DNA from 2 places in the Actinoplanes sp. NPDC051411 genome. Region 1 is predicted to be linked to the other one. Evidence: riboswitches for the same ligand, from Rfam matches in the RefSeq annotation. Region 1 holds a riboswitch; the other holds the start of a gene.
What was found. Region 1 has a riboswitch for thiamine pyrophosphate ahead of thiE (thiamine phosphate synthase). Riboswitches for the same ligand answer to the same signal wherever they lie in the genome.

Region 1 (9,733 bases):
CGGCCGCCATCGCGGCGAAGCTGCCGTCGCCGGTTTCGACCAGGCGCCGCAGCTCAGCGTCCAGCGCGCTCGCGCCGGCCGCGTCGGCCAGGTTGAACAGGCCCGCGGTGACCAGATAGTCGCCGTAGGGTGCGGTCAGGGACGCCCGGACCACCTGGGAGCAGCCGCGGCCGGACAGCAGGGCGCCCAGGGTGCCGGTGGTGGCGATGCCGCACTGGCTGTCGACGTGGGTCATCGTCACCTGGTAGGCCGAGGTGACGCCGGGCGGGCGCACCTCGGCCGGGTCGGGGAAGACTTCCTGCAGGGTGAGCGGGGCGGGGTCGGCGGCCCGTGACCCCAGCACGTCGAAAGCGGACGCGGTGGCGGGGGAGTCGTCGCGGCGCTCGTCGGCGACGATGAAGAAGGCGATCAGGCCGAACACGGACGCCACGATCAGGGTGGCCAGGGCCTTGGTCAGGGCCTGGGCGGCCCACTGCGGGCTGACCGGCAGGACGGCGGTGCGGGGCAGGGCCAGCACGCCCGAGCCGGTGACGGCGAGCGGGCGGGACCGGAAGCGGGGGGCGACCCGCTGCCGGTGCCGGGCGGCGACCCTTGCATCTCCGCCGACCCTCGTATCTCCGGCGGCCCGGCGGTGGCCGGCCGCGTGCAGTGAGTGGAAGGTGCGTGAAGGGGTGCCGTGGAGCATGCATTCACGCTAGAAGCGCACGGTGATCTATGAACGCACAGAGTGTGCGGCACCCCCGGGGTATGGCCGGTCGTTGCGCGGCGGCAGACTTGACCGGTGACCGCGGACCACTACTTCAGCGCCGAGCCCACCGCACCCGCCCACCGGGGCGAGATCGAGTTCAGCGTCGCCGGGCGGGACTACCGGCTCGCGACGGCCTCGGGAGTGTTCTCGGGCGGACGCCTTGACCCGGGCACGGCCGTACTCCTGAAGAAGGGTGACCTGCCGACCGCCGCGACCACCGGGGTCTTTCTGGATCTCGGGTGTGGTTATGGGCCGATCGCGGCCGTCCTGGCCGAGGAGGCGCCGCAGGCGCTGGTGTACGCGATCGACGTGAACTCCCGGGCGCGGGAGCTGACGGTCGAGAACGCGGCGTCGCTGGGCCTGGCCGAGCGGATCCGGGTGTCCGAGCCGGACGCCGTGCCGGCCGGGGTGACGTTCGACCAGATCTGGAGCAATCCGCCGACCCACGTCGGGAAGGCCGAGTTGCACGCGGTGCTGGACCGCTGGCTGCCGCGGCTCGCGCCGGACGGTGTCGCCTGGCTGGTCATCAACCGGCATCTGGGCGGCGACTCGCTGCACGCCTGGCTGGTCGAGCGCGACTGGCTGGTCGAGCGGATGGCCAGCCAGAAGGGTTACCGCGTGCTGCGCGTGACCCGGAAAACCGACTGACCGCGAGGGCATCGACCAGGCAGGATGCAGGCCATGGGTTACGTGGATGTCGCCGGCGTGGGCTATGTGCTGCCCGATGGGCGCGAGTTGCTGGCCGATGTGGCGTTCCGGGTCGGCGAGGGGGCCAAGGTCGCGCTGGTCGGTCCGAACGGGGCCGGCAAGACCACGTTGCTGCGCATGGTCGCCGGTGACCTGCCGGTGCCGGTCGGTGCGGTCGCGCGCTCCGGCGGCCTCGGCGTGATGCGCCAGTTCATCGGCATGATCGGCGACGATCGCACGCTGTCCGACCTGGCGCTCTCGCTGATGGCGCCCGCCCTGCGCTCGGCCGGTGAGCGCGTCGCGGCCGCTCTCGGGGCGCTCGACGAATCGGAGCGCAGCCAGATCGCGTACGCGAACGCGCTCACCCACTGGGGTGAGGTCGGCGGATATGACACCGAGGTGTTGTTCGACACCGTCGCCGTGGCCATTCTGGACAAGCCGTGGGACGAGGTTCGCGACCGTCCGGTGCGGACCCTCTCGGGTGGCCAGCAGAAACGGTTCGCCCTCGACCTGCTGCTGCGCGGCGACGACGAGGTGCTGCTGCTCGACGAGCCCGACAACTTCCTCGACGTGCCGGCTAAGCGCTGGCTGGAGGAGCGGCTGCGCGAGTCGCCCAAGTCGGTCCTCTACGTCTCGCACGATCGCGAGCTGCTGGCCCGCACCGCCGACCGCGTGGTCACCGTCGAGGGCGGCAGCGCCTGGACGCATCCGGGCGGGTTCGCCTCCTGGCACGAGGCTCGGGTGCACCGCCACGAGCGGCTGGAGGAGAACCGCAAGCGGTGGGACGAGGAGCACCAGAAGCTGCGCGAGCTGATGCTGATGTACAAGCAGAAGGCGGCGTACAACTCCGACATGGCGTCGCGCTATCAGTCGGCGCAGACGCGGTTGCGCAAGTTCGAGGAGGCCGGGCCGCCGCCGCTGCCGCCCAAGGATCAGTCGGTGCGGATGGACCTGCGCGGTGGGCGTACGGCTAAACGGGCCGTGATCTGCACGGACCTGGAGATGGAAGATCTGACCTTCCCGTTCGATCTCGAGATCTGGTACGGCGACCGGGTCGCCGTGCTCGGGGCCAACGGCACCGGGAAGTCGCACTTCCTGCGGCTGCTGGCGGCCGGTGGAAGCAGCCCCGACGTCGAGAACCAGCCGGTCGACGGCGCGCCGCTGGCCCGGGTGAAGCACAACGGCGTCGCTCGACTCGGCGCGCGGGTGCGGCCGGGGCACTTCTCGCAGACCCATGACCGGCCCGAGTTGCTCGGCCGGACGCTGGTCGAGATCCTGTGGCGGGGTGACGAACATCGCGCCGGACGCGACCGGGCCGGGGCGATGAAGGCGCTCAACCGCTACGAGTTGGCCGGACAGGGCGACCAGAAGTTCGGCACGCTCTCGGGCGGGCAGCAGGCGCGGTTCCTGGTGCTGCTGCTCGAGCTGTCCGGGGCGACGTTGCTGCTGCTCGACGAGCCGACCGACAACCTCGACCTGGCCTCGGCGGAGGCGCTCGAGGAAGGCCTGACGGCCTTTGACGGCACGGTCATCGCGGTCACCCATGACCGCTGGTTCACCCGGTCCTTCGACCGGTTCGTGCTCTTCCAGAGCGACGGAGAGGTGATCGAGACACCACAGCCGGTTTGGGACGTGCGCTAGTTTTTCGTTCCCGGGCCGGTTATGGTCCGGAGAAGAACCAACCCCACGGGAGTCCGGAGCACCGGGCTGAGAGGGGGGCTGTTGCGGCCCCCGACCGTCGAACCTGATCCGGATCATGCCGGCGCAGGGAGGAGCGTGTGGTGTTTCCTCGGCTACATGTCATTACCGATTCGCTCGACGTCGTGCGGGCGGTGGTCGGTGTCGGGCCGGTCGCGGTGCAGATCCGGGTCAAGTCGTCGGCTCGTATCGCTTTTTCGTTAGCCTCGGCCGCCTTGCCGATATGTCGAGATGCCGGGGCTTTGTGCCTCGTCGATGATCGGGTCGAGGTGGCGCTGGCCGCGGGGGCCGACGGTGTCCATGTCGGAGAGTCCGATTTGCCGGTCTCGGTGGCTCGGCGGCTACTGGGCCCTTCTGCCGTCGTCGGTGCAACCTGTCGCGATATTTCGGGCATACGCCGTGCCGTCGCCGACGGCGCTTCTTATGTCGGCCTCGGCCCGGTGTTTGCCACGTCTACAAAGGACGGCCTGCCGCCACCACTCGGGCCCTCCTTTGTTGCCGCCGTGGCCGCCGCAGTTCCCGATGTTCCGGTGATCGCGATCGGCGGGATCACGGTTGACCGGGTGCCGGAACTCGGGACATATGGGGTGGCTGTGATCTCGGCCGTCGCAGCTGACCCGGCCGGTGCCACCGCCTCGTTCCTGAAGGTGCTGTCATGACCGTCGCGGTGGTCGGCGGCGGGATCATCGGGCTGTCCATCGCCTGGCGGCTGGTGTCCCGGGGCGCCGATGTGACGATCTTCGACGACGGTGTGGACGGTGCCTGGAACGTCGCCGCGGGCATGCTCGCCCCGGGCGGGGAGGCCGCCTTCGAGACGCCGGCGCTGGTCGGGCTGATGAAGGCCTCCGCCGAACGCTGGCCCTCGTTCGCTTCGTCACTCGGCGTCGACGTGGGCTACGACGAGGCGGGCACGCTCGGCCTCGCCGTCACGGCCGACGACGTGGCCTCGGCCTCGCGCGAATGGTCCACGCCGCCTCTGCGCCCCTCCGAGCTGCGCGAACTCGAGCCGGCCCTCTCGCCGCGAGTGCGAGCGGGCGTATACCTTCCGGCCGACCGGCAGGTGGATCCGCGTCTCGTCGTGGCAGCCCTGCGCGACCGGCTCGCCGACCGGATCGTCGCCAAGCGGGTGTCCACTCTCGACGAGGTCGACGCGACGACGATCGTGGTGGCCGCGGGCTGCGGGACGGCGGCGCTCACCGGGCTGCCGGTCCGGCCGGTCAAGGGCCAGGTGCTGCGGCTGCGCGGCGAACCGGGACTGATCCGGCACGTGCTCGAGGCGACGGTCGACGGCCGCTCGGTCTACATCGTGCCGCGGGCCGACGGCGAGATCGTGGTCGGGGCGACCCAGGAGGAACGATCCGACTGGACGGTCACCGCCGGGGGCGTCTACGACCTGCTGCGCGCGGCCGTCGAACTCGTGCCCGACCTGGCCGAATGCGCGCTGGCCGAGACACTGGTCGGTCATCGGCCGGGCACGCCCGACAACGCCCCGCTGCTCGGGGTGCTCCGGGAGGGGGTGCTGGTCGCGGCCGGGCACTTCCGCAACGGCGTTCTGCTGGCGCCGGTCACCGCCGACCTGATCGCCGATCTGGCCCTCGGCGGGCCGGCCGATCCGATGCTCGACGACTTCGCGCCGGGGAGGTTCGCATGAGGGTGACGGTGAACGGTCAGGAGCGGTCCGTCTTCGTCAATCTGTCGGTCGACGACCTGGTGACCTCGTTGGCCGCCGCACGCCGGGGGGTCGCGGTCGCGGTCAACGGGACGGTCGTGCCCCGGTCGAGCTGGGCCGAGGTGACGCTGGCCGACGGCGACACGGTCGAGGTGCTCACCGCGGCCCAGGGAGGCTGACAATGATCTTCGGAGATTCGCGGCTCATCCTGGGCACCGGCGGGGCGTCCAGCCTGGCCGTACTCGAACAGGCGATCGTCGCGTCCGGCACCGACCTGGTCACGGTCGCGCTGCGGCGGGTCGACGCGGCCGGGCCCGGCCTGCTGCCGCTGCTCGACCGGCTCGGCGTGCGGGTGCTGCCCAACACGGCCGGCTGCTACACCGCCGACGACGCGATCAAGACGGCCCACCTGGCCCGGGACGCGTTCGAGACCGACCTGGTCAAGCTTGAGGTGATCGGCGACGACCGGACCCTGCTGCCGGACGGGGTCGAACTGCTGCGGGCGGCGGAGACGCTGGTCGCGGACGGGTTCACGGTGTTGCCCTACACGACCGACGACCCGATCCTCGCCCGCCGCCTGGCCGACACCGGCTGCGCGGCGGTGATGCCGGCCGGGTCGCCGATCGGCTCCGGCCTGGGCGTCTCCAACCCGCACCACATCCGGCTGATCCGGCAGAGCGTCGACGTGCCGGTCATCCTCGACGCCGGGATCGGCACGGCCTCGGACGCGGCGCTGGCGATGGAACTCGGCTGCGACGGGGTGCTGATCGCCAGCGCGATCACCCGGGCCGACGATCCGGTGACGATGGCGACGGCGATGCGGCACGCGGTTTCGGCCGGTCGGTTGGCGTACTCGGCCGGGCGGATTCCGCGACGCTTCCACGCCCTGGCCTCCACCTCGGACGAAGGCCTCGCGCGATGGTGACCGCCACGCCGTCGGGGCTCGTCGTGCTCACCGACCGCCGGCTCGCCGCCGGCTCACTGGTCTCGGTGGTCGCGGCGGCGGTCCGCGGCGGCGCCGCGTGGGTCATTCTGCGGGAGAGAGACCTTCCGTACGCGGTGAGGCGCGCACTGGCCGACGAGCTGCGCTCGATGCTGCCGCCGGGCCGGTTGATCGTGGCCGGGCCGGACCCGTTGGGCGGCGACGCGGTGCACCTGGCCGAGGCCGATCCGTGGCCGGCCCGGGGTGTCGCGCTGGTCGGACGTTCCCGGCACGACGTCGTTTTCCCATCCGAAGAGGACTATGTCACGCTTTCGCCAGTTTTCCCGACCTCGACGAAGCCGGGGTATGGCCCTGCGCTGGGTCCTGGTGAGGCGGCTCGGTGGGCGGGTTCGGTGCCGTGGCTGGCACTCGGCGGGATCGACTCGGCGGCACGGGTCGCGGCGTGCGCGAGGGCCGAGGCGGCTGGGATCGCGGTGCTGGGAGCGGTGATGCGGGCGCGGGATCCCGAGCAGGTCGCGCGGGAGTTGTCCACGGCATTCGCGGCGGCTGTGGACAGCGGCGCTGCGGTTTCCGTCGGTGGACAACTGGCGGAAGTTGTCGGACCTGGGCGCTTTACTCACCCCACCCAGACCGGGGCGGGGGAGGCGGCGGCCGGGCCGGTGGTGGCTGGGCCGGGGGTGGCTGGGCCAGCGGCTGGGCCAGCGGCTGGGCCGGTGGTGGCTGGGCCGGCGGCCGGGGTTCGCGCGCTGGGTGGGGCCGGATCGTGACGCCGCCGGTTGTGTTGACCATCGCGGGGTCCGACTCGGGGGGTGGGGCCGGGATCCAGGCCGACCTCAAGACGTTCGCGGCGCTCGGGGCCTATGGCGCGTCGGTGATCACGGCGATCACGGCGCAGAACACGGTGGGGGTCGCGGCGATTCACCCGGTGCCGGCCGAGATCGTGGCGGCCCAGCTGGATGCGGTGCTCGACGATCTCCCGGTCGCGGCGGTCAAGGTCGGGATGGTCGGCGACGCCGCGATCGCGGAGGTTATCGCGGCGCGGGCCAAGGAGCTGCCTCACCTCGTCGTCGATCCGGTGCTGGTCGCGACCTCGGGGGCGACGTTGGGGAGCGCCGGGTTCGTCGGCCGGCTCATCGCGTACGCGGAGGTGCTGACGCCGAATCGGCGGGAGGCCGCGGCGCTTGCGGGTGGAGAAGGCGGATCGCCGGAGGCGGACGCTGTTGTGCTCGCCGGGCGCGGGGCGCGCGCGGTGGTGGTGACCGGCAGTGAGCTGGCGGTGGATGTGCTCCGTTACGACGGCGTGACGGAGATGCTGGCCGGGCAGCCCGTGGAAACCGCGAACAACCACGGATCTGGCTGCACTTTCTCGTCGGCGATCGCGGTCCGGCTGGCGGCCGGCGATGCGATTCCGGAGGCGGTGCGTGCGGCCAAGGCGTACGTGACGACGGCGCTGCGTGGTGGCAGCGAGTGGCGGCTGGGTGCCGGGCCCGGTCCGCTGAACCACTTCGCCTAGATCAGCTCGCCCGGCGGGCCAGGGATTCGTGCGGCCTTCGGTCGCCCGTTAAATACCGATTGGGAGGAATTATGAGGCGCAAGGTGTACGTCGACGGCCCGCGCTCGGACATCCGGGTGCCCTTCACCGAGGTCGGACTGGACGGGGGGAACGAGCCCGTCCGGCTCTACGACACGTCGGGGCCGGGCAGCGACCCGGAGGCCGGCCTGCCGGAGCTGCGCCGGCCGTGGTGGGGAGGACGCACCCAACTCGCCGCCGCTCGCGCCGGGATCGTGACTCCGGAGATGGAGTTCGTGGCGATTCGGGAGGGTGTCGACGCCCCGGTCGTACGGGACGAGATCGCCGCCGGCAAGGCGGTGCTGCCCGCCAACCGCAACCACCCGGAGAGCGAGCCGATGGTGATCGGGTCGCGGTTCCTGGTCAAGGTCAACGCCAACATCGGCACCTCGGCGGTGACCTCGTCAGTGGCCGAGGAGGTCGAGAAGATGACCTGGGCGACCCGGTGGGGCGCCGACACCGTGATGGATCTGTCGACCGGGCCGCGGATCCACGAGACCCGCGAGGCGATCATCCGGAACTCGCCGGTGCCGATCGGGACGGTGCCGCTCTATCAGGCCCTGGAGAAGGTGAACGGGGACCCGGCCAAGCTCAGCTTCGACGTCTTCCGCCGGACCGTGCTCGAGCAGGCCGAGCAGGGCGTCGACTACATGACCGTCCACGCAGGAGTTTTGTTGCCCTATGTCCCGTTGGCGGCGGAGCGCGTGACCGGGATCGTCTCCCGAGGCGGATCGATCATGGCGGCCTGGTGTCTCGCGCACCATGAAGAGAATTTCCTCTATACCAACTTCGACGAGCTTTGCTCGATTTTCCGGGAATATGACATCACGTTCTCGTTGGGGGACGGCCTCCGGCCCGGGTCGATCGCGGACGCCAACGACGAGGCACAGTTCGCGGAGTTGCGGACCCTGGGCGAACTCACGCACCGGGCGTGGGAGTACGACGTGCAGGTCATGGTCGAGGGCCCGGGCCACGTGCCGATGCACAAGATCAAGGAGAACGTGGACCGGCAGATCGAGGTCTGTGCGGGGGCCCCGTTCTATACCCTCGGGCCGCTGACCACGGACATCGCGCCGGCCTACGACCACATCACCTCGGCGATCGGGGCCGCGATGATCGGGATGTTCGGCACCGCGATGCTCTGTTACGTCACCCCGAAGGAGCACCTCGGGCTGCCGGATCGCGACGATGTGAAGGCCGGGATGATCGCCTACAAGATCGCGGCGCACGCGGCCGACCTGGCCAAGGGGCATCCGGGCGCCCAGGCGTGGGACGACGCGCTGTCGAAGGCGCGGTTCGAGTTCCGCTGGGAGGACCAGTTCGAGTTGGCGCTCGACCCCGAGACCGCGCGGGCCTATCACGACGAGACGCTGCCCGCGGCACCCGCCAAGACGGCCCACTTCTGCTCCATGTGCGGACCGAAGTTCTGCTCGATGAAGATCAGCCACGAGTTGCGGGCAATGGGGATGCGCGACAAATCCGATGAATTCGCCGCCCGGGGCGGGAAGGTATACGTCGACCTGGAGCCGGCGCCGCCGGCCCCAGACCCGGTTGCTCAGAGCTTGTAGAACGTGACGTAGTGGTCGGGGGTGAACCAGGTCTCCTTGGTGGACCGGTTCACCACGATCCGGTACGCGTCCCGGGCCGCACCGCGCGACCGCGGGTAGACGTCGTACTCGTTGTAGGTGGCGTTCGTCGGCAGCTCCCGCTCGTCGTTGCGGAACGTGCCGCCGGTGTAGTTGTACTGACCGTAGGGCCACGAGTACCAGCCGGCCGAGGTCGGCCAGCCGAGCGAGGTCCAGCCGGTGCGGGCGGTGCGGGCGGCCGAGCAGCGCGAGATCGTGCAGCTGTTGACGACCGAGGCGTGGGCGGCGTCGGTGTGGGACGGTGCCACCACGGCCGGGGCGATAAGCCCGAAAATGCCGAGAGCGGCGGCGAGGACGAGGCCGGCGAGACGCCGGCGGACGGGGGATGTCGCAATGTTCACGATCGGACTCCGATGCCATCGGGGTTTGTTTCCGGTCCCGCTCATCGTGCGGGCCGGCGACCACCCGTGGTACCTCTCACCCGGATCATTCCATTGGCGTTCGTCAATGGTTAACGCGCGTTAACGTTTGCCGCGTGTTAACCATTGCCCAGCCCGCTCACCCAGTCGACGAATTCGTCACCTTGTCCGTTACGTCCGCGGGGCCGCGGCGCCGGATTCGTCGACAGCGGCGGGCTCACCGGCGCGGGGGCGGTCGGCGGGGCGTTCATCGCCTGCGGCTGCGGCCGGGGCGCGAATCCGTTGAACCTCGGGCCGCTGTCGTCCGATGGCACCGTGAAGATCCCGGTATCGGACGGCTTGAGCTGCTCCTCCGAGCGCTGAGCGGCGGCCGCCGCGGCCTGGGCGATCGCCGAGGACGGCTGAGCCTCCCG
Region 2 (9,733 bases), on a different contig from region 1:
GACCGTGCGCTTGTCGACGCCGCCCTTGGTGTTGGGGGCCTCGTCCTCGTCGTAGGCCTCGAGGAGGAACGCCAGCACGGCCCGGGTGAGGCCGGCCGCGGGCTCGATCACGTACGGCACCCAGCGTTCCTGCTTTTCCTGGTCGAAGTACGACAGGTCGACGCCGGACTGCTTGGAGTGGGTGCTCAGGTCGTAGTTGGTGCGGTTGGCGATGCCCTCCAGCTCGGCGAACTCGGTGCCGCCGAACATGAAGCGGTATTCGATGTCGACCGTGCGCGAGGAGTAGAACGACCGCTTCTCCGCCGGGTGCTCGAAGAACCGCAGGTTGGACTCCGAGAGGCCGAGGTCGCGGTACCAGTTCCAGCGCTCCTGCAGCCAGTACTCGTGCCACTTCTCGTCGGTGCCCGGCTCGACGAAGAACTCCATCTCCATCTGCTCGAACTCGCGCGTGCGGAAGATGAAGTTGCCCGGCGTGATCTCGTTGCGGAAGCTCTTGCCGACCTGGGCGATGCCGAACGGCGGCTTCTTGCGGGCCGCGGTCGCGACGTTGTTGTAGTTGATGAAGATGCCCTGGGCGGTCTCGGGCCGCAGGTAATGCAGGCCTTCGGCGCTGTCGGTCGGGCCCAGGTAGGTCTTCATCAGCCCGTTGAAGTTCTTCGGCTCGGTGAACGTGCCCTTGTTGCCGCAGTTGGGGCAGTTGAGCTCCTGCAGCGAGGACGGCGGCGAGCCGTGCTTCGCCTCGTAAGCCTCTTCGAGGTGGTCGGCCCGGAAGCGCTTGTGGCAGGACTGGCACTCGGTCAGCGGGTCGGTGAACGCGTCGACGTGGCCGGAGGCGACCCACACGTCACGGGCCAGGATGACGGCGGAGTCGAGGCCGACGATGTCGTCTCGCTGCTGCACCATCGTGCGCCACCACTGCCGGCGGACGTTCTCCTTCAGCTCCACGCCCAGCGGACCGTAGTCCCAGGCCGAGCGGGTGCCTCCGTAGATCTCGCTGGAGGGGAAGACGAAGCCACGGCGCTTGGCCAGGCTGACAACCGAATCGATACGGTCGGCGGGCATGTTCCTCCTACGCCGGCTGGATGCCGGCGGGGACATAGGAAAAGCGTGATCAGGACAAACAGCGAGATTACTCCCCGAGGTCGCACACCTCGAAAGCGCCCGTGCTCTGGTTTTGCCCCAGGTACGCCAGCAGCTGACCGGTGTCGCCGGTGTCGTAGGTCGCGTCGACCGGCACCGCGAAATTGATCAGGTCGAGTTTTTCCAGGCGGTAGCCGACGATCGGCTCCATGCCGGACACCCGCACCCGGTATTCGGCCGGGGACTCCTGCTGCTTGGCCTCGGCGCACAACTGCTCATATGCCTTGTCATAGCGCTGGGCGACCAGGGCGTCCAGGTAGGCCGAGACGACCTTGTGGGTCTGCTCCTGCAGCGCGCTCTGGGCCGAGGTGGCCAGGCCGAAGACCGCGGCCGCGCCGCCGCCGCAGATCAGCAGCAGCACGGCGGCCCCGATGCCCAGAGTCCACCCGATGCGCTTGCCCTTGCCCTCGACCGGCGGGGCCGGGAAGGGCGGCTGCACGCCGGGGCCCGGCGGGGGCGGCGGCACGGCCGGCGTGGCGCTCGGGTAGGGCTGGTAGCCCGGGTGCGGCTGGTAGCCCTGGTATGTGGGTGGCGCCGAGGTCATGCGCACAGCCTAGTTGTCAGCGCCACGGTTCGGCGGCCCGGTCGCTGGCCGTCACGACGACCTCGCCGCCGGGTTCGGCGGCGGCGAGCGTCTCGTACGCCGAGGGCTCGTCGATCGATTCCGAGAGCAGTGGAGTGGCCTGCACCTTGACGTCGAATCCGCCCAGGGCGCGCCGGTAGGCTCCGACCGACTCCCACTCGGTGACCAGCGTCCAGTAGGTGGGGTCGTCGAGCGCGCGGGTGAGCCGGCCGGAGAGATAACCGGGGCGTTCGGCCAGGGCGGCAAGCGCGGCATGGGCCCGCGTGACGAAGCCGTCCTGCGTTTCCGGTGTGACGACGAAGCGGTTGAGCACGAGCATGCTGATGAGCTTAAGGAGTGCCGCGTGGCCCCCAGCGACGACCTCTTGCACCGGCTTTCCCGGGTCCCTCCGGCCCGCGCGTTCCTGGGCGCGCTCGCGCTCATGCTGCTGGGCCTGTTTCTGCCCGGCATCGTCGGCGCGGCCGTGCTCGGCGTGCTCGCCGCGGCGTTGATCGCGCTGACCGTGGCCACGTGGCCGGTTCAGCCGGCGCGGATCCGGGCGGTGCGGATGATCCTGCTCGGCGTGCTGGTCCTGCTCCTCATCAGCAAGGTGCTGTGACTCATGCGATTTTGACAATCATTGTCATTATCGGCAAGAGTAGTGATATGCCGATCCGAGTGCTCGCCGCCGCCCTGGCCGTCCTGGCCCTGGCCGGCTGCACCGCGCGAGCGTCGGCGGCCGGCGTCCTGAATGTCGTCACCGCCTTCTACCCGCTCGAGTTCCTCAGCGAGCGCATCGGCGGCCCCGGCGTGCACGTCACCGACCTCACCAAGCCGGGCGCCGAGCCGCACGACGTCGAGCTCAACCCGCGCCAGGTCGGCACCATCGCCGACGCCGGCGTCGTGGCCTACCTGCGAGGTTTCCAGCCCGCGGTCGACGACGCGGTGGCCCAGGAGGCGAAGGGCCGCGCGTTCGACGCCTCCCAGGTGGTGCCGCTGCTCCCGCTGGCCGACGGCACCGACGGCAAGCCCGAGCCGGGCGCCGACCACCCCGAGACCGCCGGCGGCGGCATGGACCCGCACGTCTGGCTCGACCCGGTCCGCTTCGCGACCATCGCCGACCGGCTCGGCGCCCGCTTCGCCCAGGCCGACCCGGCCCACGCCGCCGGCTACACCGCCCGGGCCGCCCAGGTGCACGGCGAACTCGACGCGCTCAACACCGAAATGGCCGCCGGCCTGCGCCAGTGCACCCGGCACGAGATCGTCACCAGCCACAGCGCCTTCAACTACCTGGCCACCCGCTACGGTCTCACCCAGATCGGCATCACCGGCATCTCGCCCGAGGCCGAGCCGTCCCCGCGCCGGATGGGCCGCATCGCCGCCCAGGCCAGGGCCACCGGCACCACCACGATCTTCTTCGAGACCCTGGTCAGCCCCAAGGTCGCCGAAACCGTCGCCCGCGAGGTGGGCGCCCGCACCGCCGTGCTCGACCCGCTCGAGGGACTGACCGAGCGCGGCGCCGACTACTTCTCCGTCATGCGCGACAACCTGGCCACACTGCGTACCGCCCTGGGGTGCTCATGAGCGTCGTCAACGTCAGCCATCTCGCCGCCGGCTACGAGGGCCGGGAGGTGCTGCACGACATCACCCTGCGCGTGCACCCCGGCGAGGTGGTCGCGATCCTCGGGGCCAACGGCTCCGGCAAGTCGACCCTGATCCGCACGGTGCTCGGCCTGGTGCCGATCGGCCGCGGCGACATCGAACTGTTCGGCACCGGCCTGCGCCGGTTCAAGCAGTGGGCCCGGGTCGGTTACGTGCCGCAGCGCCTGGGGGCCGGCGGCGGCGTACCGGCCACGGTCGGCGAGGTGGTGGCCTCGGGCCGGCTGGCCCGCAGGGGAATCTTCCGGCCGCCGGGAGCGGCCGACAAGACCGCCGTACGCGAGGCGCTGACCGACGTCGGCCTGCTCGACCGCATCAACGATCCCGTCTCGACGCTGTCCGGCGGGCAGCAGCAGCGCACGCTGATCGCCCGGGCCCTGGCCGGCCGGCCCGACCTGCTCGTGCTCGACGAGCCGACCGCCGGGGTCGACGCGGCCAGCCAGGAGGCGTTCGCCGCCGCGCTGGGCCGGTTCCAGGCCGGCGGCGGCACGATCCTGCTGGTCGCGCACGAACTGGGCCCGCTCCAGCCGCTGATCGACCGGGCCGTCGTGGTGCACGACGGCCGCATCGCCTACGAGGGGCCCGCGCCCGAACCGGCCGGCCACCACGCCATGCCCGGCCACGACCACGTTCATCCGCACGCCGACAACGTCAAGGCCGGCATCTGCGAGTGGGCACCGACCGACCGGATGGCGGCCGGCTGAATGGACCTCTTCGAGTACGACTTCATGCTCCGCGCCCTGGCCGGCGCGCTGATCATCGGCCTGGCCGCGCCCTCGCTCGGGGTCTACCTGGTGCAGCGCCGGCTCTCTCTGATCGGCGACGGCATCGGCCACGTGGCGCTGACCGGCGTCGGCATCGGCCTGCTGCTGCACCGCTCGCCGGTGATCGCGGCGGTGATCGTCTCGGTGATCGGGGCGGTCGGCGTCGAGCTGATCCGGCAGCGCGGCCGCACCTCGGGCGACCTGGCGCTGGCGCTGCTCTTCTACGGCGGCATCGCGGGCGGCGTGGTGCTGGTCGGGTTGTCCAACGACTCCAGCAACGCCAACCTCATGCAGTACCTGTTCGGTTCGCTGGTCACGACGTCGCCGCAGGACATCGTGGTCATCGGCGTCCTCGGGGTGCTCGTGCTGGCCGCGATGACGGTGTTCCGGCCGGCCCTGTTCGCGGTCTGCAACGACGAGGAATACGCGCGGGTGAGCGGCCTCCCCGTGCGTACGCTCAATCTGCTGATGGCCGTGACCGCCGCGGTGACCGTGACCATCGCGATGCGGACCGTAGGTCTGCTCCTGGTCTCCGCCCTGATGGTGGTGCCGGTGGCCGCCGCGCAGCAGGTCACCCGCGGTTTCCTCAGCACCATGACGGCGGCCATGGTGATCGGCTTCGGAGCGGCCGGCTCCGGCGTGGTGGTGTCGGCCGAGATCGACACCGCGCCCGGCGCCACCACGGTGATCCTGGCCCTGGCCGTCTTCGTGGCGATCTCGGTCGGCTCGGTGACCTGGCGGATGCTGCGGCGGCGCGGCAACCCGCACCATGAGGTGGAACCGCCCGATGTGGTCCTGCAGAAGGTCTGAGCGATGACGACGACAACGGGTTACGAGGCGTACGAGTCGGCCGGCGAGCTGTTGCGCGCCCTGTCGGCACCGATCCGGGTCGCCATCGTCGCCGAGCTGGGTCTCGGCGAACGCTGTGTGCACGAACTGGTCGAGAAGCTGGGCGCCCCGCAGCCCCTGGTGTCGCAACACCTTCGGGTGCTGCGCGGCGCCGGGGTGGTGCGAGGTGCGCGCCGGGGCCGGGAGATCGCATACTCGCTGGTGGACGACCACGTCGCCCACATCGTCGCCGACGCGGTCAGCCACGCGAGGGAGGTAGTACGCCAATGAGCGGGGAACGCAACACCAAACAGCGCAGCGCCGTGAGCGCCGCCCTGGCCGACACCGAGGGGTTCAACAGTGCCCAGGAGCTGCACGCCAAGCTCCGTGAGCGGGGCGAACGGGTCGGCCTGACCACGGTCTATCGCACCCTGCAGGGCCTGGCCGAGGCGGGCGAGATCGACGTGATGCGCCCGCCCGGCGGCGAGCACCTCTACCGCCGTTGCAGCCAGAGCCACCATCACCACCTGGTCTGCCGGGCCTGCGGCAACGCGGTCGAGGTGGAGGGGCCGGCGGTCGAGTCGTGGGCCGACCGGGTCGCCGCCCAGCACGGCTTCGTCGACGTCTCCCACACCATGGAGATCTTCGGAACCTGCCCGGACTGCGCGGGCAAGCGCTAGTTCGCTCCCCATGGGACGCTGACTCGGTGAAGCTCTATGCCGACCGCGTCCCCACCGCCCTCCGCCAGCTGATCACCGATCTCGTGGTCGTCGTCTGGGTCTATCTCTGGATTCGCGCCGGCCTCTGGGTTCACGACATGGTCCAGAAACTCGGCGTGCCCGGCGAAAAGCTGCAGAGCGCCGGCACCGGCCTGGCCGACAACCTCAACGACGCCGGCGGCAAGGTCGGCCGGGTGCCGCTGGTCGGCGATCAGCTGGTCAAGCCGTTCAAAGGCGCGGCCGACGCGGCCCGTTCGCTGGCCGACGCCGGGCAGCAGCAACAGCAGATCGTCGGCCGGATGTCGGTGATCGTGGCGCTGGCCGCGGTCGCCGTGCCGCTGGCGCTGGTGCTGTTCCTCTGGCTGCCGCTGCGCCTGCGCTGGATCCGCCGGGCCGGGGTGGCGACGAGCGTGCGGGATGCCCCGGCCGGCCGCGACCTGCTCGCCCTGCGCGCGCTGGCCGGCCAGCCGCTCGACCAGCTGGCCCGGCTCGGCCCCGACATCGCGCAGAGCTGGCGCAACGGCGACCCGGAGGCGGTCGACGCGCTGGCCGCTCTCGAGCTGCGGCGCCTCGGTCTCAAGCCCGCCCGGTCACTCGCCGGATGATCGCGTCGGCGGTCGCCTTCGGGGCCTGCTCGGGCACCCAGTGTCCGATGTCGCGCATCGCGACCAACTGATAGTCGGCCTGCACCCAGTCGGCGGTCCGGAGAGCGGCGGTGATCCGGAAGACCGGGTCGTGGTCGCTCCAGACGTAGGTCGTCGGCACCGTGATCACGCCCATGCCCTTCAGGGCCTTGGGGCTGAGCGCCCGATACCAGTTCAGCCCGCCGGTCAGCCGGCCCGGCTCGCGCATCGCGTCGGCGTAGAGCGCCGCCCGCTCCCCGATCGCGCTCATCATGACCTTGAGCAGGGCGCCACCGCCCGCCAGCAGCAGCCGTTCGGCCCCCGGCGACCGGAAGAAGGCCTGGTAGACGAAGCGGGCGCGCTGGGTCGGGCGTACGCGAAGAGCGAGACCGAGCGCGCGAGGGTGGGGCACCGAGATCGCGGTCAGCGAGCGCACGCGCTCCGGGTGCTGCCCGGCCACCAGCCACGCCACCTGCGCACCCCAGTCGTGCCCGGCCAGGTGGGCCGATTCGAGGCCGAGCGCCTCGATCACGGCGACCGCGTCGGCGGTCGGCTCGGCCAGGCGGTAGTCACCCACCGCCGCCGGGCGCGCGCCGGGCGAATACCCGCGCTGATCGAGGGCGTACGTGCGGAGACCGGCCGCGTGCAGCCGGGGCAGGACCGGGTCGAACTCGCGGTGGTCCTGCGGGAAGCCGTGCAGCAGCAGGACCGGCTGCCCGTCGGCCGGGCCGCCCTCGAAGACGTCGAAGGTCAGCCCGCGCGCCTTGATCTCCCGGCGCGTCGTCGCCACCCGCATGTGATCACTCCCTCGCTGTCCCAACACGTCAGACGGTGTTAGCGTCATCGAAACTAATGCAATTGCAATCCGACAGGGGAGCGCACAGCGCTGAGAGTGCGAGCCGACAAGGCCCGCAGACCCTCGAACCTGATCTGGGTAATGCCAGCGCAGGAAGTTCGGTCATTCTCCGTTTCTCAAGAAGCGTGCGTCTCCTCCCGGTACCCGCTGGGAGGCGAACTATGAACAACCGTTGGCGAACCATCGACATCGTGATCGCGTCGATCATCGCGGTCGCGTTCGGCGTCATCTTCTGGGCCTGGAACCTGCTGTGGAACGGCCCGGCCGACGCCATCCCCCTACCCGGACGGGCCGCCATCTACGGGATGTGGCTCGTGCCGGCCGTCCTCGGCGCGCTGATCGTCCGCAAGCCGGGCGCCGCGTTCTACACCCTCACCCTGGCCTCGCTGGTCTCGGTCGCGATCGGCACGAGCTGGGGCTGGACCATCGCCGTGCAGGGCCCGCTCGAGTCCCTGGGCGGTGAGCTGGCGTTCGCGCTGTTCCTCTACAAGGCGTGGCGGCTCCCGGTCGCGCTGCTCGCGGGCGTGCTGGCCGGGCTGGTCGCCTCGATCTACGACGCGTTCGTCTGGTACCCGGACACGTCGTGGGCGAACATGCGGATCCCGTACATCCTGATCACCGCGGCGTCGTCGCTGGTGGTCGCCGGCCTGGGCAGCGTCGCCCTGGTCAAGGCACTCGCGCAGACCGGCGTCCTGGACCGCTTCGCGGCGGGCCGGGAGCGGGCGCTGGTCTGAGATGAGCGAGGTCGTACTTCGCGGGTTCGGGTGGCGGCACGCCGGCCGCCGGGCCTGGGCGATCCGCGACGTCGACCTGGAAATCGCGCACGGCGAGCGGGTGCTGCTGCTCGGGCCCTCCGGGGCCGGCAAGAGCACCCTGCTCGCCGCGCTGGCCGGCCTGCTGCCCGACGACTCCGGCGAATCGGAAGGAACGGTCGAGGTCGACGGCCTCGACCCGCGCAAGGCCCGCGAACGCGTCGGCATCCTCTTCCAGGACCCGCAGACCCAGCTGGTGATGGCCCGCAGCGGCGACGACGTCGCGTTCGGCCTGGAGAACCGGGGAGTCCGCGAGGCCGACATCTGGCCCCGGGTCAGCGACGCCCTCGACCGCGTCGGCTTCCCGTACCCGATCAACCGGCCGACCGCCGCCCTCTCCGGCGGCGAGGCGCAGCGCCTGGCGCTGGCCGGGGTGCTGGCGATGCGCCCCGGCCTGCTGCTGCTCGACGAGCCGACGGCCAACCTCGACCCGGCGGGCGCCTCGCTGGTGCGGGAGGCGATCGGCCGCGCGGTCGGCTCCGGCTCCACGTCGATCATCGTCGAGCACCGGGTCGCCGAGGCGTTGCCGCTGGTCGACCGGGTGGTGGTGCTGTCGCCCGGAGGCGGGATCCGCGCCGACGGCGCGCCCGAGGTGGTCTTCGCCGCCTACGGCGACCAGTTGGCCGAGGCGGGCGTCTGGGTGCCGGGATTCACGTTCCCGCCGGTCAAGGCCGCCGCGGCGGCGGGCGCTCCTCTGGTACGCGCGGACGAGTTGACAGTCGCCCAGCGGCTGTCCGCGGTGTCGCTCTCGACCTCGTCCGGGGAGGTCCTGGCGGTGACCGGCCCGAACGGCGCCGGCAAGTCGACTCTGGCCCTGGCGCTGGGCGGCCTGCTGGCCCCTTCCGGCGGGGCCGTTTCCGCTTTCGGCGACCCGCGGCCGCCCCACAAGTGGCGGGCGACCACGCTGACCGGCCGCATCGGTTCGGTCTTCCAGAACCCCGAGCACCAGTTCGTCACCACCCGCGTCGCCGACGAGCTGGCGCTGGGCCCCCGCCGCCTGGGCCACTCGGCGGCGGCGGTGGCGGCCACGGTGGACACCCTGCTGTCCCGCCTGCATTTGACCCGGCTGGCGGCCGCCAACCCGTACACGTTGTCGGGCGGCGAGGCCCGCCGGCTGAGCGTGGCGACCGCGCTGGCCACCGCCCCGCGCCTGCTGATCCTCGACGAGCCGACCTTCGGCCAGGACCGCCGCACCTGGATCGAACTGGTCACTCTCCTGGCCGCCCTCCGCGACGAGGGCCACGCCGTGATCGCCGTCACCCACGACGACGCCTTCGTCCAGACCCTCGCCGACCGCACCCTCGCCCTGGGCGTCCCGCGCCTGCCCGACCACGCGCCACTCCCCCACCGGCGACGCCCATGATCCGGCCGACCTCCGCTACCGAGGGCCGCACCGCCGGGTGGGTGTCCGGCCGAGGCGCCGAACCCACGCCGGGACGCCACTGTGGCGTGCGAGTCGCGCACGCCGGGCGCCGCGCGTGCGGGTGGCGCGCGGTGGCGCGTACCGCCGCGGCCGCGCGAAAGGCGCGGCCGTGAGTTTCGCCGTGCAGCAGATCGCCGACCCGGCGGCGCCCTTGGCCCGCCGCAACCCGGTCGCCAAGCTGGGCGCCGCGCTGCTCTTCTCGCTGCCGCTGATCGCCACGCTCGACCCGCTGACGCCCGCGCTCGGCCTGCTGGTCGAGCTGGCGCTGCTGCCGTTCTTCGGGCTCCGCTACGGCGCCCTGCTGCGCCGCGCCTGGCCCCTGACCCTGGCCGCGGCCGGGATCCTGG

Region 2: it holds a riboswitch for thiamine pyrophosphate, as region 1 does, so the genes downstream of both, AB0M88_RS10450 (ECF transporter S component) here and thiE (thiamine phosphate synthase) in region 1, are expected to answer to the same signal.

Annotation. Positions count from the first base shown of each region.
Region 1 covers NZ_JBFBAD010000032.1:53,314-63,046, reverse strand. Annotated here, with positions in the region: gene AB0M88_RS19520 (hypothetical protein) at 1-685, opposite strand, end outside; gene AB0M88_RS19515 (methyltransferase) at 782-1,396, shown strand; gene AB0M88_RS19510 (ATP-binding cassette domain-containing protein) at 1,430-3,076, shown strand; TPP riboswitch at 3,112-3,223, shown strand; gene thiE (thiamine phosphate synthase) at 3,214-3,792, shown strand; gene thiO (glycine oxidase ThiO) at 3,789-4,784, shown strand; gene thiS (sulfur carrier protein ThiS) at 4,781-4,981, shown strand; gene AB0M88_RS19490 (thiazole synthase) at 4,984-5,727, shown strand; partial or broken gene AB0M88_RS19485 (thiamine phosphate synthase) at 5,721-6,263, shown strand; gene thiD (bifunctional hydroxymethylpyrimidine kinase/phosphomethylpyrimidine kinase) at 6,509-7,258, shown strand; gene thiC (phosphomethylpyrimidine synthase ThiC) at 7,330-8,883, shown strand; gene AB0M88_RS19470 (ribonuclease domain-containing protein) at 8,871-9,302, opposite strand; gene AB0M88_RS19465 (hypothetical protein) at 9,440-9,733, opposite strand, start outside.
Region 2 covers NZ_JBFBAD010000014.1:27,999-37,731, forward strand. Annotated here, with positions in the region: gene AB0M88_RS10395 (glycine--tRNA ligase) at 1-1,062, opposite strand, end outside; gene AB0M88_RS10400 (hypothetical protein) at 1,130-1,684, opposite strand; gene AB0M88_RS10405 (antibiotic biosynthesis monooxygenase family protein) at 1,701-2,042, opposite strand; gene AB0M88_RS10410 (DUF6703 family protein) at 2,067-2,321, shown strand; gene AB0M88_RS10415 (metal ABC transporter substrate-binding protein) at 2,369-3,286, shown strand; gene AB0M88_RS10420 (metal ABC transporter ATP-binding protein) at 3,277-4,065, shown strand; gene AB0M88_RS10425 (metal ABC transporter permease) at 4,066-4,935, shown strand; gene AB0M88_RS10430 (metalloregulator ArsR/SmtB family transcription factor) at 4,939-5,244, shown strand; gene AB0M88_RS10435 (Fur family transcriptional regulator) at 5,241-5,633, shown strand; gene AB0M88_RS10440 (hypothetical protein) at 5,660-6,277, shown strand; gene AB0M88_RS10445 (alpha/beta hydrolase) at 6,249-7,091, opposite strand; TPP riboswitch at 7,156-7,265, shown strand; gene AB0M88_RS10450 (ECF transporter S component) at 7,313-7,885, shown strand; gene AB0M88_RS10455 (ABC transporter ATP-binding protein) at 7,887-9,326, shown strand; gene AB0M88_RS10460 (energy-coupling factor transporter transmembrane component T) at 9,496-9,733, shown strand, end outside.